One region of the Arthrobacter sp. OAP107 genome, then DNA from elsewhere that is predicted to be linked to it. Evidence: predicted binding sites of a transcription regulator. Region 1 holds the regulator's gene; the other holds the start of a gene.
What was found. The regulator HrcA, encoded in region 1, represses chaperone genes, less so after heat shock. The targets are predictions, from matches to a motif close to TTNGCACTCGNNNNNNNCGAGTGCNAA.

Region 1 (7,846 bases):
TCTCGCCAAGTGCTACGGCGGTGACATCTCCCGTAAGCGCAAACTGCTGGAAAAGCAGAAAGAAGGCAAGAAGCGCATGAAGATGGTGGGGCGCGTGGAAGTGCCGCAGGAAGCCTTCATCGCAGCCCTCACCACCGACGACTCCAAGGACAAGGCCAAGAAGTAGTGATGACCGTGGCCCGAACCTCCGGAGGCCGCACGCATGCCTAGCGTTCTTCCCCTGGGTGACCCCGCGCCGTCGGACGGCCTGTTGCCGCAGCAGGCGGCGGACGGCGCGGCCAACCGGGCCTTCGGGCTGTACGTGCACATCCCGTTTTGCGCGGTGCGCTGCGGCTACTGCGACTTCAATACCTACACCGCCACCGAGCTCGGCGGCGGTGCTTCCCAGGACGCGTACGCCTCCACTGCCATCTCGGAAGTGGATTTTGCCGCGCGGGTCCTTGCGGAGTCGGGCCTGCCCGCCAGGAAACTGAGCACCGTGTTCTTCGGCGGCGGTACGCCCACGCTGCTGCCTGCCGAGGACCTGGCGCGGATCCTCCGTGCCGCCATCGACACCTGGGGGATCGAAACCGGCGCCGAAGTGACCACGGAGGCTAATCCGGACTCCGTTACGCCGGAATCTTTGCAGCTGCTCGCGGACGCGGGCTTCACGCGGGTGTCCTTCGGCATGCAGTCCGCCGTGCCCCACGTGCTGAAGGTCCTTGACCGCACACACACCCCGAGCCGTGTCCCGCTCGTGGTGCAGTGGGCGCGGGACGCCGGACTGGCTGTCAGCCTTGACCTCATCTACGGCACACCCGGGGAATCCCTCGAGGACTGGCGCTTTTCGCTTGAGACCGCTCTGTCCTACAAGCCTGACCACATCAGCGCCTACGCGCTGATCATTGAGGACGGCACGAAGCTCGCCGCCCAGATCCGCCGTGGTGAAGTTCCGGAAATCGACGACGACGACCACGCCGACAAGTATGAACTCGCCGAGAGGATGATCACCGACGCCGGCCTGCACTGGTACGAGGTCAGCAACTGGTCCGCGACGCCGGAACAGGCGTGCCGCCACAACCTTGCCTATTGGCGCGGGGACGACTGGTGGGGCATCGGCCCGGGCGCGCACTCACATGTGGGCGGAGTGCGGTGGTGGAACGTCAAGCACCCCACCGCCTATGCCGGCCGGCTCGGCTCAGGCGTCTCGCCGGCGGCAGGACGTGAAACGCTCGACGACGAAACCAGGAGCGTGGAAAAGGTCATGCTGGAGGCGCGGCTTTCCTCGGGTCTCGACACCGCTGTCCTCGCGCCGTCCGGCAGGAAGGCCGTGGCCGGCCTGATCGCCGACGGCCTGGTGGTGCCGGAGGATGCCTTCAGGGGCCGCCTGGTCCTCACCCTGAAAGGCCGGCTGCTGGCCGATGCCGTGGTCCGCAGGCTCCTGCCGGACTGATTCGCCACAACAGAAAAACAACGCGGGGTCACTTCCAGCCCAATCCGGTAGGGATATTGGGCGCTAAGTGACCCCGCGTTGCTTTTGGCCAGCTGATCCGGCCGGTTACTTGATCCAGCGCAGGTTGTACTGGTACCGGTGCGGCTGGCCCTTGTTGACGTGGACGCCGGCGGACACCGCGAAGCAGGTCAGGGCAATCCAGATGAGTGTGGCCACGACGGCGAACAGGTTGCCGACGACGGGGAGCAGCACCAGCAGGTTGGCGACGAAGGCCGCAATGGTGGGCGGCAGGGTGAAGTTGAGGGCTTCCTTGGACTCCTGCGCGGTGAACGGGCCGCGGTCGCGGAAGATGAGGTAGATGAGCAGCGCCGGAACGCAGCCGAGGATGCCGCCGAAGTGCGCCAAGGTGGCCCACTGCCGGTCCTCGCTCGCTGTCAGCGGAAGCGCGTTGGCCGGAACGCCATGGTACTGGGGCAGGTCCTGGCCGGACTGTGTGTCCCTGCGGTCGCGAGCGTCTTCTGCCACGGTGTCTTCCTTTAGCTTGCGTTGGTGCGATAGTGCTTTGATGTGGCGCCGGGCCCGCGGTGCGGTGACGCCGTACCAAGGATACCGGGACATACGGGCAATCGCGGGCTCAACGCCGAATCACGCGGTGGAAGCTACGGAACCGTTAGGAAATCGATGACCTCTTCCACCCGGCCCAACAGGGCGGGCTCAAGGTCAGCGTAGGTGCGCACGGCGCCCAGGAGTTTCTGCCAGCCGAGGCCAATGTCCTCCTTGGTCTCGTGCGGCCACCCGAAGGCGGTGAGGATGCCGGTTTTCCAGTCCGTGCCCCGCGGAACCACGGGCCACTGCGGAATGCCGAGCACCGACGGCCGGATCGCCTGCCAGACGTCGACGTACGGGTGGCCGACGATCAGCACATTCCCGGCGGCGCCGGGGGAGGCCATCACGGCGTCGGCGATTCTGGACTCCTTGGAATCCGGGACCAGGTGGTCCACCAGGACGCCCAGCCTCCGGCCGGGACCGGGGCGGAAGGAGGCAACAGCCGCCGCCAGGTCATCAATGCCATGGAGAGGTTCGACGACGATGCCCTCCACCCGGAGGTCGTCGCCCCAGACTTTTTCCACGAGTTCGGCGTCATGCTTGCCTTCAACCCAGATCCTGCTGGCCTTGGCCACCTGTGCCCGCTGCCCTTCCACCCGCACCGACCCCGACGCCGTCCGGCCGGCGGGACCCTGCCCTGCAGGCTTCGCCTTGGGGGCCGGGGGCATCAGCCGGATCGGCTGGCCGTCCAGGAGGAAGCCGAAGCCCAGCTTGAAGGACCGGGACTTTCCCCGGCGGTCCTCGAGCGCCACCACGTGCATGCCGCCGGACTTCTCCACCCGGGTCACCGCGCCCACCCAGCCGGACTGGACATCCTCGAGCACCATGCCGCGCTCCACCGCCACCTCTGGCAGGCTGTTCTTGGCGGGCGCTGCCATCTCCTGCGGGCCCCAGGTCTGATACTGCATTCGTTCACCGCTCTGCACTAGGAAGGAGCCGCTCCGGCCGCGGTCATGCCGCCGGGGGACACGAGTCCGGAATTTCGCCCGGAGCGGTACCAATGCTAACAACGCGGCGACTCATATTAGACTTGTTAGCACTTAGGCATGTCGAGTGCTAACCACAGCGTCTATGGGCAGGATTAAGGCCCGGCGCGTGAAGGCCAAAAGGAGGTGGACTGTGAGCGAACCACGGAAGCTTGAGGTGCTGCGCGCCATCGTGGAGGACTATGTCCATTCCCGCGAACCTGTCGGCTCCAAAGCCCTGGTGGAGCGGCACCATCTGGGCGTATCCAGCGCCACCATCCGCAACGACATGGCTGCGCTGGAAGACGAGGGACTCATCACCGCCCCCCACACCAGTGCCGGCAGGATTCCCACGGACAAGGGCTACCGCCTGTTCGTCGACCAAATTTCTGCCGTCAAGCCGTTGTCCCCGGCGGAAAAGCGCGCCATCCAGACCCTCCTTGAGGGGTCGGAGGACCTCGACGACGTCCTGGACCGCACGGCCCGGCTCCTGTCCCAGCTGACCAACCAGGTCGCCGTCGTGCAGTACCCGCACCTGAGCCGCGCCGTGGTGCGGCACATTGAATTCGTGCTGCTGGCGCCGCGGAAGGTGCTGATCGTGCTGATCGCCGACTCCGGCAAGGTCGACCAGCGCGTGGTCGACGCCGGCCAGGACCTGTCGGACGACACGCTCGCCGCCCTCCGCACCCGGTTTCTGACCGGTCTGGCGGGAACACCGGTGGCCATCCTGCCCCAGCACCTGACCGCCGTCGTGGCCGGCTGCACGCCGGCCGAACGCCCGGTGGCCATGGCCCTGGGCAAGGGACTGGAGGGCCTCGCCCACAACAGCCGGGAAGACCGGATGGTCATGGCCGGAACGGCCAACCTGGCGCGGTCCAACGTGGACTTCCCGCTCAGCATCGGGCCTGTGCTGGAAGCGCTCGAGGAGCAGGTGGTGATGCTGCGGCTCCTGAGCGACATGGCGCAGGACCCGCGCGGCGTGGCCGTCAGCATCGGTAGGGAAAACCCCTACGACGGACTGGCCGAGGCATCGGTGGTGGCCACCGGCTACGGTCCCGACGCCACCGCGAAGGTGGGCATCCTCGGCCCCACCCGGATGGACTATCCCACCACCATGGCCGCCGTGCGCGCGGTGGCCCGCTATCTTTCGAGGATTCTGGGCCCGTGACTGCACGCCCCGGACATCCTTTGACCACAGGCAGTACAACCAGGAAGAGATACGAACTTTGAGCAGCCACTACGACGTTCTTGGAGTCTCCCCGGAAGCCACCGGCGAGGAGATCAAAAAGGCCTACCGCAAGCTGGCCCGCTCGCTTCACCCGGACGTCAACTCCGGGGAAGACGCAGCCGAACGGTTCAAGGCCGTCACCCACGCCTATGAAGTGCTGTCCGACCCGCAGAAGCGCAGGGTCTACGACACCACCGGTAACGAGAACGGCACCGACAACGGCTTCGGTGGCGGCGGCTACGCCGGCCAGGGCTTCGCGTTCCAGGACATCTTTGACACCTTCTTCGGTGCGGGCGGGACCTCCGGGCCCGCGTCCCGCGTCCGCCGCGGCCAGGACGCGCTCATCAGCGTCCGCATCGACCTGCGCGATGCCGTCTTCGGTGTCAACAAGAAGCTGGAAGTGGACACGGCCGTCACCTGCCCCACCTGCGAAGGATCCTGCTGCCAGCCGGGCACGCATCCGGAGCGCTGCGACATCTGCGGCGGCAGCGGACAGGTACAGCGGGCGGTCCGTTCCATCCTCGGCCAGGTCATGACCGCCGCACCCTGCGGATCGTGCGAGGGCTTCGGCACGGTCATCAAGGACCCCTGCAACGAATGCAGCGGCCAGGGCCGCATCCGCAGCCGCCGCTCCCTGACCATCAAGGTTCCGGCCGGCGTGGCCACCGGAACGCGGATTCAGCTCTCCGGGCAGGGTGAGGCCGGCCCTGCTGGCGGCCCGTCCGGCGACCTTTACGTGGAAATCCGGGTCAACAACGATGCCACGTATGTCCGCGAGGGCGACGACCTCCACGCCACCCTGAACATTCCCATGACGGCCGCTGCCCTCGGTACGGAACTGAGCCTGGAAACCTTCGACGGCAAGCAGGAGATCGACGTCAAGGCGGGCACGCAGTCCGGCGAGATTATTACCCTGCGCGGCCTGGGCGTTACGCACCTGCGGGGTTACGGCCGCGGGGATCTCAAGGTCCACCTGCAGGTGGAAACACCATCCAAGCTCGACCCCGCCCAGGAAGACCTGCTCCGGCAGCTGGCCAAGCTCCGCGGCGAGCAGTTCTCCGAGGGCAAGCTCGCCGCCAGCGGCGGCGTCTTCGCCAAACTGCGGGACCGCCTCGGTAACCTTTAGCGGTGAGCAACCCCGTATTCTTCACCCCGGCCGGCACGCTGGACGGCACCTCGCCCGGGTCGCTGTTCGTTCTCGACGGCGCCGAGGCCCGGCATGCGGTCACCGTCAAGCGCCTGGCCGTGGGCGAGCAGGTGGACATAGCCGACGGCGCAGGCAAACGCATCACCGGAACCGTGGCTGATGCTGCCCCCGCCCAGTTGACGGTCGAGTGCACCTCTGTCAGCGCGGAACCGCGGCCTGATACCCGGCTGGTCCTTGTGCAGGCCCTCGCCAAGGGGGACCGGGACGAGCTCGCGATCGAAACCGCCACCGAACTGGGCATCGACGCCGTGATCCCCTGGCAGTCGGAACGCTCCATCGTCAGGTGGAAGGGGGAGCGGGCGGCCAAGGCTCACGGAAAATGGCAGTCCGCCGTAACGGCGGCTGCCAAGCAGGCGCGCCGCGCCTGGATTCCCGAGGTGCGCCCCGCCGTCGACACCCAGGCCCTGGCCAGGGAAGTGGCGGAAGCCGGCCTCGCCGTGATCCTGCACGAAGACGCCGTCACGCCGCTGCGGCGGGTCCTCGGCAAATGGTCCGAGGCACACCAGGAGGCGTCCGGCCCCGGCGAGATCCTGCTGATTGTTGGCCCCGAAGGGGGCATCAGTCCCCGCGAGGTCACCCGGCTGTGCAGCGCAGGGGCGGTCACGGCACTGTTGGGACCGCACGTGCTGCGTTCCTCGACGGCGGGACCGGCCGGCGTCGTGATTGCCAGCGACGTTCTCGGCCGCTGGTAAGTCCAGCGCACTGTTGATGGGCGGGACCGCCGGCCAGCCAACCCGGCGGACGGTGCTTTTGGCGGACCGTGCTTTTGACGGACCGCGCTTTTGGCGGACGGTGCTTTTAGCGGACGGTGAACCCGCGCGATTCCACGTTGAGTTCGTCCTCGGGCTTGCCGGGGTCGATCTGGGACACTCGCACCTCATAGTTCCCGGGCGCGAGATTCACCGTGATGCCGAAGACCCCCGAGGCGGCGGGATCAGCCGCGGCCCTGGCTTCCCCGGTCAGGTAGCTTTCCTTGTCGCCGTTGTCCTGGACCTTGAGGATGCGCCAGTGGAGTTTGCCGTTGGGGACGGTGCTTCGCCCGGAGATCTTGACCCGGCCGTCGCCGACTTCGGTGCCCTCCTGCGGATCAATGATCCACACCGGCGCCACCATTCCGACGCTGCGGGACGTGGGGGCACCCAGCTTGACGTGCTTGAACGCCAGATAGTCCGTGTGCCCGTCCACGAGGATGACCACTTCGATTTGCTGGCCCGCGTCAATCAGGCCGGAGCTGGCACCGGCGGCCGTTGCGGTGTACACGAGCTGCTGGATGGCCCGCTGGGCCATGTCCGCATCGAGGTTGCTGTTAAAGGCATCCGCGGAAACGTCCACAGTGATGACATTGGTGCCCGAGATCGATGTGGCAAGGTTTTTGGGGTTCTGCCACGGCGTGAAGTAATCAGGATCCAGCGGCGTTTCGGACATCATGGCGCGCAGGGCCCGGGTGATCGGGTTCTCGTCGTCAGGAACGTCGCGGAACTCGCGGTACAGGAAGACGTTGCTGTTGCTCCGCCCGATCCAATAGACCGGCGCCTTGTTGGACGACTGTGTTGTTTCCAGCGGCGCGCTGGTGGTGGGGACGCCGTCCGTACCGGCTGCCCGCCGCGACGAGGAAGTCGGGGAGTTCGCAGAGGTCACCGAGGGATCGGGGTCGGCGATGCACCCCGACAGCAGCAGGGCAGCCGGAAGCAGCGCGGACAGCAGCACGGAGCGCATCCGCGGTACCTTCCGGCCCGGAGTTCCTGGCTGACTGATGCTGGCGATCCCTTCAAATGAGCAGTTGTGTGCGGGCACGCCGGACCGTTGCCGGCGAGCTCCTTTTCCAGCATTACACGAGACATTGCAGCGCTGGGCCCCTTTCGCGGCAGGCGGCCGAACTGCAACGGGAACGATATGAGGCCGATACAAAGTTGATACCTAATTGCGGGAACGCGTTACAGAAAAGCGGTCCGCCGTCACCTTTCGGGACGGCAGGCAGGGGCGTGCGCTGGCGTAAGATGTAAGGACGCAAACGAGTTATATTCCGAACTGGAGGGAACCGAAGGCCTGAGGGCCGTCACCATGACTGAATCAGCAAACGGAAAGCGCCGCCTCAACACGGGGGACCGAACCACGGGCGAATTCCCCCATACTCTCCCCGGTGTGCGGACGGAGGTGGTCATCTTCGATAACTCTGATCAGATGGTGCAGTCGCTGGGTAGCCACGACGAGGCCCTCCGCTTTATCGAGGACCAGTTCCCGGCCGTCAGTTTCCACGTCCGCGGCAACGAACTTTCCATCAACGGCCCCGCGGCCGATGTTCCGCGGATCATGCGACTGCTCAACGAGGTCCGGGGTCTCGTGGCCCGCGGCACGGTTATCACGCCGGCAGTTCTCCAGCAGCTGGTCTCGCTGCTCCGCAGCCAGTC
Region 2 (7,846 bases), 880 kb from region 1:
GCAGATGCCGCCCGCGCAGATGAAGTCGCTCATGTCCATCAGATGCAGCCCGTCCACCTTGCCCCGGTATGCATCCAGCGGGGACTTGGCGGCAAGGGATTCTCCCAGCGGCGGGTTGCACTCCGCCGCGTCGGTGCCGTACTTCTGGACGCATTCAGGCATGTTGATGGCGAAGCGGGGGTTGTCCCTGACGCCCACCACGTCTATTCCGGCATCGGTGAACGGCTTGATGCCCTCCAGGTAGCCGGGCACCTCGGTTTCGAACGGGGCTTCCTTGTGCGTGAGGGACGCCACTGTGAACACGGCGTCCGGCTTGTGCTCCATGACGTACGCGGCGCTGGCCTTGTTAAAGGCATTGCAGTCGGCCTCCCGTTCCGTGGATTCGGCGCCAAACCGGCAGTTCCCCTTCAGGAGGGTGACCACCTCCCAGCCGTGGTCCCTGGCGATGGGCCCGAGCGCGGCCATGTACTGCTGGGCGTGCGAGTCACCGAGCACCACGATCCGTTTGGTCACCTTGTCCGGCTTGCTGTTCTGCAGGCAGCCGTTGAGCAGCGGGTCGCTGGGGACGTTTTCGTCGGTGCACAGCCCGTCTATGTCCGCCCACTCGTTTTTCATGGCGGCAGGGGCCGGAATCACGGTGGCGTCCGGCGTCGGCTTGCCGGCGTTTTCCGGCGCCAGCGCGGCAGCACCCGGAGTCAGCTCGCGCGGCTGCGCCGCTGCGGCTGCTTCCTCGGCGTTCAGTCTGGTCTGCCACAGCGCAACCGGCCCGGCCAGCAGGGCACCGCAGGCAACAATCACGACGGCGGTGCGCCAGGCCCGCAGCTGCGGCCAGTGCCACTCGCGCAGGGGCTTCTCGACGAAGCGGGTGGTCAGTACGGCCAGGACCACTGAACCTGCCACGATGGCGAGGCCCTGGACCAGGTTGGGCTTTTCGATGCCGGTGGCTGCAAGTGAGAGCACCAGGACCGGCCAGTGCCAGAGGTACAGGGCATACGAGTTGTCCCCCAGGCCTACGAGGGGCTTGGAGCACAGGATCCGGTCCACGCCGAACCGGCTGCCGCTTTGCCCGGCGACGATGATGGCAGCCGCGGCCAGCGTGGGCCACAGTGCGATGAAGCCCGGGAAGGACCGGTCCACGGTGAGGAGCAGGCCGCAGGAAATCATGGCGGCGAGCCCGGCCCAGCCCAGCACCACGCGCAGTGCCTTGCCCGGTTTCAGGTAGGGCAGTGCCAGGGCCAGCAGCGATCCCAGCGCGAACTCCCACAGCCGGGTCCGGGTGTCGAAGTAGGCGTACGCCTGGTTGCTGGCCGTCTGGTCGATCGAGAACACCAGGGAAGCGATGAAGATGCCGCCGAAGGCAACCATCAGGACGGTCCGGTAGCTGACGTCCCGGCGGCGCCGCAGCAGCCGCCACACGAGGGCGGAGCCGGCGAAGATGAGGGGCCAGAGAATGAAGACCTGGCCCTGGATGGAGAGCGACCAGAAGTGCTGGAGCGGGCTGGCCCCGGAGTGGTCCTGCGCGTAGTAGTCCACTGCGGTGTTGGCCAGCAGCCAGTTCTGCCCGTAGAGGAGGGATGCCCAGGCCTCGTTGAGGACGTCGGGCCAGCGGCTCTGCGGCAGGACCAGCCAGGTTCCGGCCAGCACACCAAGAATCACGACGACGGCGGCCGGGATCAGCCGCTTGAAGAGGTGCAGCCAGTGGCTCACGAGCCGCAACGGCGTGCCCTTCTCCACCTTGCGGACGAAGGACAGGGTCAGCAGGAACGCGGAGATGAGCAGGAAGATATCCACGCCGCCGGAAACCCGGCCAAGCCAGACGTGGTAGGTGACCACCATGAGCACCGCCAGGGCGCGGAGGCCCTGGACCTCGGGCCGGTAGCCCGGCTTGGCTTTCAGCCGGGCAGCTCTCGGCTCACGGTTTTCTTTTCCCGCCGGCTCCTCGCGCGGCATGCTTTTCAGCGGGTCCGTCGATCTCGCTTCTGGCACAGATAACCCCTCAAACGGCAGCACAAAGCACCTATGTTACCGATTCGTGACATTCGAGACGAATCAAACGCGCCGGGGGTGACCGGCGTCTCAGCAGGGCGGGTTCCGGTTTCCTGGGCACTATAGAGTCGGTGCCTAAGGGGATTTGGTGCGTGGATTGGAGTGTCAGGTGATCGTCCAGATGCGGATTTGCGTACCAGCCGAACTGACCACCCTCGTGGCAGACCTGTGCCAGCAGCAGGCCGGCACAGCCGAGGTAGCACTGCACACGGCTGCTTCGATCCTTCCCAAAGGCGACGTGGTCCTGGTGCATGTGGCCCGGGAATCGGTCGAGGAGCTGATGGAGAAACTCCGCGCCCTGAACGTTGAAAGGGTCGGTTCCATTGCCCTTACAGCTCCGGACCTGGTTCTTTCCGACAGGGCCGACAGGGCCGAGGAGACTGCCCCCGGAGAAGGCGCCGACACGGTTATCTGGGACGAGGTCTCGCGGCAGACCGGTGAGGAGTCCCGGCTCAGCTGGACCCTCCTGTCGTTCCTTGTGCTGGCCACCCTGCTCGCAGCGATCGGCATCGTGACGGACTCCACCATCGCAATCGTCGGTGCCATGGCCGTGGGGCCTGAGTTCGGACCGCTCGCTGCGCTGGCGGTTGCCGTGGTGCGCCGAAACTGGAGGCTCGGCGGGCGGGCGGCGGTTGCCCTGGGCGTGGGCTTCCCCGCGGCCATGCTGATCACAGCGCTGATCACCTGGCTGGCCCTGCCGCTGGGCCTCTTTCCGCGGGACGTGCTGGACCGGGCCTCGGCGGCCGAGTTCATCTACCACCCGGGACCGTTTTCGCTGATCGTGGCCGTCCTCGCCGGTGCCGCCGGGATGCTCTCGGTCATCAGCGGGCGCTCGGCCGCCCTGATCGGCGTCTTTATTTCTGTGACCACCGTGCCCGCGGCCGGCTTCGTAGCGGTGGCGCTGGTCCTTGGCGAATTCAGCAAGGCGGCCGGGTCGGCCCTGCAGTTGCTGGTGAACCTTGGCGGCATCGTGGCCGCCGCCGTCGGGGTCCTGTACTTTTACCGGTTGGTCACCAAGCGGCTTCCCGACGGCGACGCGCTCCGGCTGCGGCGGCAGGCCCTTCGTGCGCGGCGCTAGCACCGGACCCTAAACGCAAGGCGCCTGGGCCAGGGAAACGCAAGGAGGCCCGGCCAGCAATAGCTGGACGGGCCTCCCTGTGACACCGCGGGAGCGGGCTGCAGCCTAGTGGCTGTGGCCTGCGTGCTGGTCTTCCTCGGCGGGCTTCTCGGCCACGAGGGTTTCGGTGGTGAGCACCAGCGCGGCGATGGAAGCCGCGTTGCGCAGGGCTGCACGGGTGACCTTGACGGGGTCGATGACGCCAGCGGCAATCAGGTCCTCGTACTCGCCGGACTTGGCGTTGAAGCCGTGGTTGTTGTCCTGCTCGGCAACCCGGGCGGCCACAACGTAGCCGTCGTGGCCGGCGTTCTGGGCGATCCAGCGCAGCGGCTGGACCAGTGCACGGCGGACGATGCCGACGGCGGCAGCCGCGTCACCTTCCAGAGCCGTGACGGCAGGGTCCTCGTCGAGTGCCTTCAGCGCGTGGATCAGGGCGGAACCGCCACCGGCCACGATGCCTTCTTCGAGGGCGGCGCGGGTGGAGGACACTGCATCCTCGATGCGGTGCTTCTTTTCCTTCAGCTCAACCTCGGTGGCTGCGCCAACCTTGATCACGCCGATGCCGCCGGCCAGCTTGGCCAGGCGTTCCTGCAGCTTTTCCCGGTCCCAGTCGGAATCGGTGCGGGTCAGTTCTGCACGCAGTTGGGCAACACGTGCCGATACGTCTTCGGCCGAACCTGCGCCGTCGACGATGGTGGTGTTGTCCTTGGTCACCGTGATGCGGCGGGCGGTACCCAGCACCTCGAGGCCCACGGAGTCCAGGCTCAGGCCCAGTTCCGGGGACACAACCTGGGCGCCGGTCAGCGTCGCGATGTCCTGCAGCATGGCCTTGCGGCGGTCACCGAAGCCCGGAGCCTTGACGGCAACCACGTTCAGGGTGCCGCGGATGCGGTTGACGATCAGCGTGGACAGGGCCTCGCCGTCGACGTCCTCGGCGATGATGAACAGCGGCTTGGAGCTCTGCAGCGCCTTCTCCAGCAGCGGCAGGAATTCCTGCACGGAGGAGATCTTGCCCTGGTTGATCAGGATGAGGGCGTCCTCGAGGACCGCTTCCTGGCGTTCGGTGTCGGTGATGAAGTACGGGGACAGGTAGCCCTTGTCGAACTGCATGCCTTCGGTGAGAACCAGCTCGGTCTGCGTGGTGGAGGATTCCTCAATGGTGATCACGCCATCCTTGCCAACCTTGCCGAATGCCTCGGCGAGCAGTTCGCCCACCTCGTCGCTCTGGGCGGAGATGGCGGCAACGTTGGCCACCTGGGTGCCCTCGACCGGACGGGCGTTCTCCAGCAGGCGGGCTGCGATGGCCTCGACGGAGACCTCGATGCCGCGCTTGATCTGGCCCGGAGCGGCGCCGGCGGCAACGTTGCGCAGGCCTTCCTTGACCAGTGCCTGGGCGAGCACGGTTGCGGTGGTGGTGCCGTCACCGGCGACGTCGTTCGTCTTGGTGGCGACTTCCTTGGCCAACTGGGCGCCAAGGTTCTCGTACGGGTCGTCCAGCTCGATTTCCCGGGCGATGGTCACGCCGTCGTTGGTGATGGTGGGGGCGCCCCACTTCTTGTCCAGCACGACGTTGCGGCCGCGGGGACCAAGCGTCACCTTAACCGTGTTGGCGAGCTTGTCGATGCCGGCTTCAAGCGACCGGCGGGCAGCGTCGTTAAACGCAAGCTGCTTTGCCATGGTTTGTCCTTTCAAGACAGAACCCCGTGCAGCCGCCCGGTCAGACAGAAATCAGACGCGGACGGCGGCACGGGGATCCAAAGAGTTACTTTACGACGATCGCCAGAACGTCGCGGGCGGAGAGCACGAGGTACTCGGTGCCGCCGGTCTTGACTTCGGTTCCGCCGTACTTGGAGTAGATGACGACGTCGCCAACGGCTACGTCGACCGGTACGCGGTTGCCGTCTTCGAAGCGGCCGGGGCCTACTGCAACAACTTCGCCTTCCTGCGGCTTCTCCTGCGCGGAGTCCGGGATGACCAGGCCGGAAGCCGTGGTCTGCTCGGCTTCGAGCGGGCGGACAACAATGCGATCCTCAAGAGGCTTAATAGAGACCGACACTCGGACCTCTCCTTTTCGTCAAAATTCATGGACAGTAAAAACTGTTGCGCCTTGGCGGCAGACCGTCGTCGCGGTGCCGGCAGCAGCCAGGCTGGCAGCTCTTCGTGTGTTAGCACCCTCCTAGGGAGAGTGCTAATGATGACTCTATGTAAGGGGTTAGCACTCGGTCAAGGCGAGTGCCAGAATTTCATCTGCCGTAACTCCCGCATGCCTTTCGTTCAGCGCCCGGCAAGCTCGTCAAACCCCAGGTCCTCGCCGCCGTCGGCGTCCCCGTCCCCCGCGTTTCGCTGGTCGCGGACAAGCACGACGGCGGCCGCCGCCGCGATCACGGCCGACACGATGAGGACCACGATGCCGCCTACACGCGCCCCCAGGTACAGGTCCCGGATCTGCCGGGCTTCCTCGGTGGCGTCGCTGATGTTCTTGCCGCCCACCGAGTAGACAGTGGCGTTGAAGGAGTCCAGCAGGAAGATGATCACCAGCAGGACAAGACAGACGACGGCGATAACGGCGCCGCCGATCAGCACCGGGCGTGCATACCGGACCAGGCGGCTATGCTGCACCGGGCCGGGGTTGGTGCTTTCGGGCTGACCGGGGGTTGGCGTTTCGCTGGATTCCATTCAGACCACCCTATCGGGAAGAGGGCGGCCGGCCGCTCCACTAGGCTTGTTCCCATGTCTGACGCACCGCAGGACCAGATTGCCCCGCTCCTCACAGAAGAAGGATGGGAGCTGCTGGCCTCGCTCGGACCCTACCGGGAGGGCCGCTCCTTCACCCTCAGCTCAAGCCTGCGCAAGGCCGGCCACTCCCCCGAACTCGTGTCCGCCGTGCTGACGCAGTCACGGCTCCGGACCCGGGCCGAGGCCAAGTTCGGCGAGTTTGCCCGGCAGATGCTCTTCACCCAGGCCGGACTGGAGCAGGCCACTCGGCTCAACGTCGCAGCCCGGCACGCACAGCGCTTTGCCCAGGCGGGCGTCCGCCACGTTGCGGACCTCGGCTGCGGGCTCGGCGCGGATGCCATGGCCCTGGCGTCACTGGACATCGCCGTGACCGCGGTGGAGGTCGACGAGACCACCGCCGCCTGCGCCACGATCAACCTCATCCCCTTCCCGCACGCCACGGTGGTCCATTCGGACGCGACGTCGGTGGCGCTGGAGGACGGGGCCGGCGTCTGGCTGGACCCCGCCCGGCGCACCACCACCACATCCGGCACCAAGCGGATCTGGGACCCCGAGGCGTTCTCTCCCCCGCTGTCCTTCGTGGAGTCGCTGGCCGCCGCGGGGCGGGCCGTCGGCGTGAAGATGGGGCCGGGCATGCCGCACGATTCGGTGCCTGCCGGCTGTGAGGCGCAGTGGGTCTCGGTGGGCGGCGACGTCACGGAGGTCACGCTGTGGTTCAACGCCGTGGCCCGGGCCGGCATCCGCCGGGCCGCGCTTGTCATCGGCGCGGCGGGCGCGGCGGAACTCACCAGCGGGGAGGAGTTCGACGGCGGCCCCGTTGCCCCCGTCGGGCCAGTGGAGGGTTTCCTGTACGAGCCGGACGGCGCCGTCATCCGTGCCGGGCTCGTGGCGGACCTCGCCCTGGACCTGGGCGGCCACCTCGTGGACGAGCACATCGCCTACATCTGCGCCCCGGAACTGCTGGATACTCCGTTTGCCCGGGCCTACCGGGTCCTGGAGGTCATGCCGTTCAACGTCAAGGCGCTCAAAACCTGGGTCCGGGAGAACGGCGTCGGCGTTCTGGACATCAAGAAGCGGGGCACGTCCGTCACCCCGGAGGAGCTGCGCAAGCAGCTGCTGCCCGGGGGCAAAGGCGCGGGCAAGGCGGCGGGCAAAAAGACAGCCACCCTGGTCCTCACCCGGATCGGGGAAGAAAGAGTGGCTGTCTCCGTGGAGCCTGTGTAGCTGCCGGGCCGCGCTGCCTACTGGGCGCGGACGAACGCCTCGGCGTCCCGGACCTGCTCGTCCGTGGGACGGATGCCCGTGTACAGCACGAACTGCTCCAGCGCCTGGATGGTGGCCACTTCGGCGCCGGTGATGACCTGTTTACCGGCCTCCCGCGCTGCCTTGATGAGCGGCGTTTCAGCGGGCAGGGCCACGACGTCGAACACGACTTTGGCGGCCTCGATGGTCTCGGCGGGGAAGGACAACGCATCGGCTTCCGGCCCCCCGGCCATTCCCACGGGCGTGACGTTGATGACCATGTCCGCGGTGGCCTCCGGGCCGGCGCCGAGCTCCGCGCGCCAGGTGAAGCCGTAGAGGTCTGCGAGCGCCCGGCCGGTGGCTTCGTTGCGGGCGATGATGGTCACGTCCTTGAACCCGGCGTCGCGCAGGGCTGCGGCCGTGGCCTTGGCCATGCCGCCCGCGCCCTTGAGCAGTACCTTTGACTCCGCCGGTACGAAGTTGCGCTGCAGCAGCTGTTCGATTGCCGTGTAGTCCGTGTTGTAGGCGGTCAGGCGGCCGCCGTCATTGACGATGGTGTTGACGGAGTCGATGGCCTTCGCGGACGGGTCCATGGCATCCACCAGGGCGATCACGTCCTCCTTGTAGGGCATGGAAACGGCGCAGCCCCGGATCCCCAGGCCGCGGACGCCCGCGATCGCCTGGGCCAGATCGGTGGGCGCGAAG

Region 2: a site for HrcA is predicted at 5,376-5,402, ahead of groES (co-chaperone GroES). Genes of this name have one in related genera too.

Annotation. Positions count from the first base shown of each region.
Region 1 covers NZ_JBEPOK010000001.1:2,148,397-2,156,242, forward strand. Annotated here, with positions in the region: gene lepA (translation elongation factor 4) at 1-166, shown strand, start outside; gene hemW (radical SAM family heme chaperone HemW) at 203-1,432, shown strand; gene ABIE00_RS10070 (DUF4870 domain-containing protein) at 1,538-1,957, opposite strand; gene ABIE00_RS10075 (DUF3097 domain-containing protein) at 2,092-2,946, opposite strand; gene hrcA (heat-inducible transcriptional repressor HrcA) at 3,158-4,171, shown strand; gene dnaJ (molecular chaperone DnaJ) at 4,230-5,357, shown strand; gene ABIE00_RS10090 (16S rRNA (uracil(1498)-N(3))-methyltransferase) at 5,360-6,130, shown strand; gene ABIE00_RS10095 (GerMN domain-containing protein) at 6,237-7,154, opposite strand; gene ABIE00_RS10100 (PhoH family protein) at 7,500-7,846, shown strand, end outside.
Region 2 covers NZ_JBEPOK010000001.1:1,269,066-1,276,911, reverse strand. Annotated here, with positions in the region: gene ABIE00_RS05985 (acyltransferase family protein) at 1-1,950, opposite strand, end outside; gene ABIE00_RS05980 (DUF389 domain-containing protein) at 2,168-3,124, shown strand; gene groL (chaperonin GroEL) at 3,230-4,840, opposite strand; gene groES (co-chaperone GroES) at 4,926-5,219, opposite strand; gene ABIE00_RS05965 (hypothetical protein) at 5,438-5,839, opposite strand; gene ABIE00_RS05960 (THUMP-like domain-containing protein) at 5,894-7,123, shown strand; gene ABIE00_RS05955 (shikimate 5-dehydrogenase) at 7,141-7,846, opposite strand, start outside.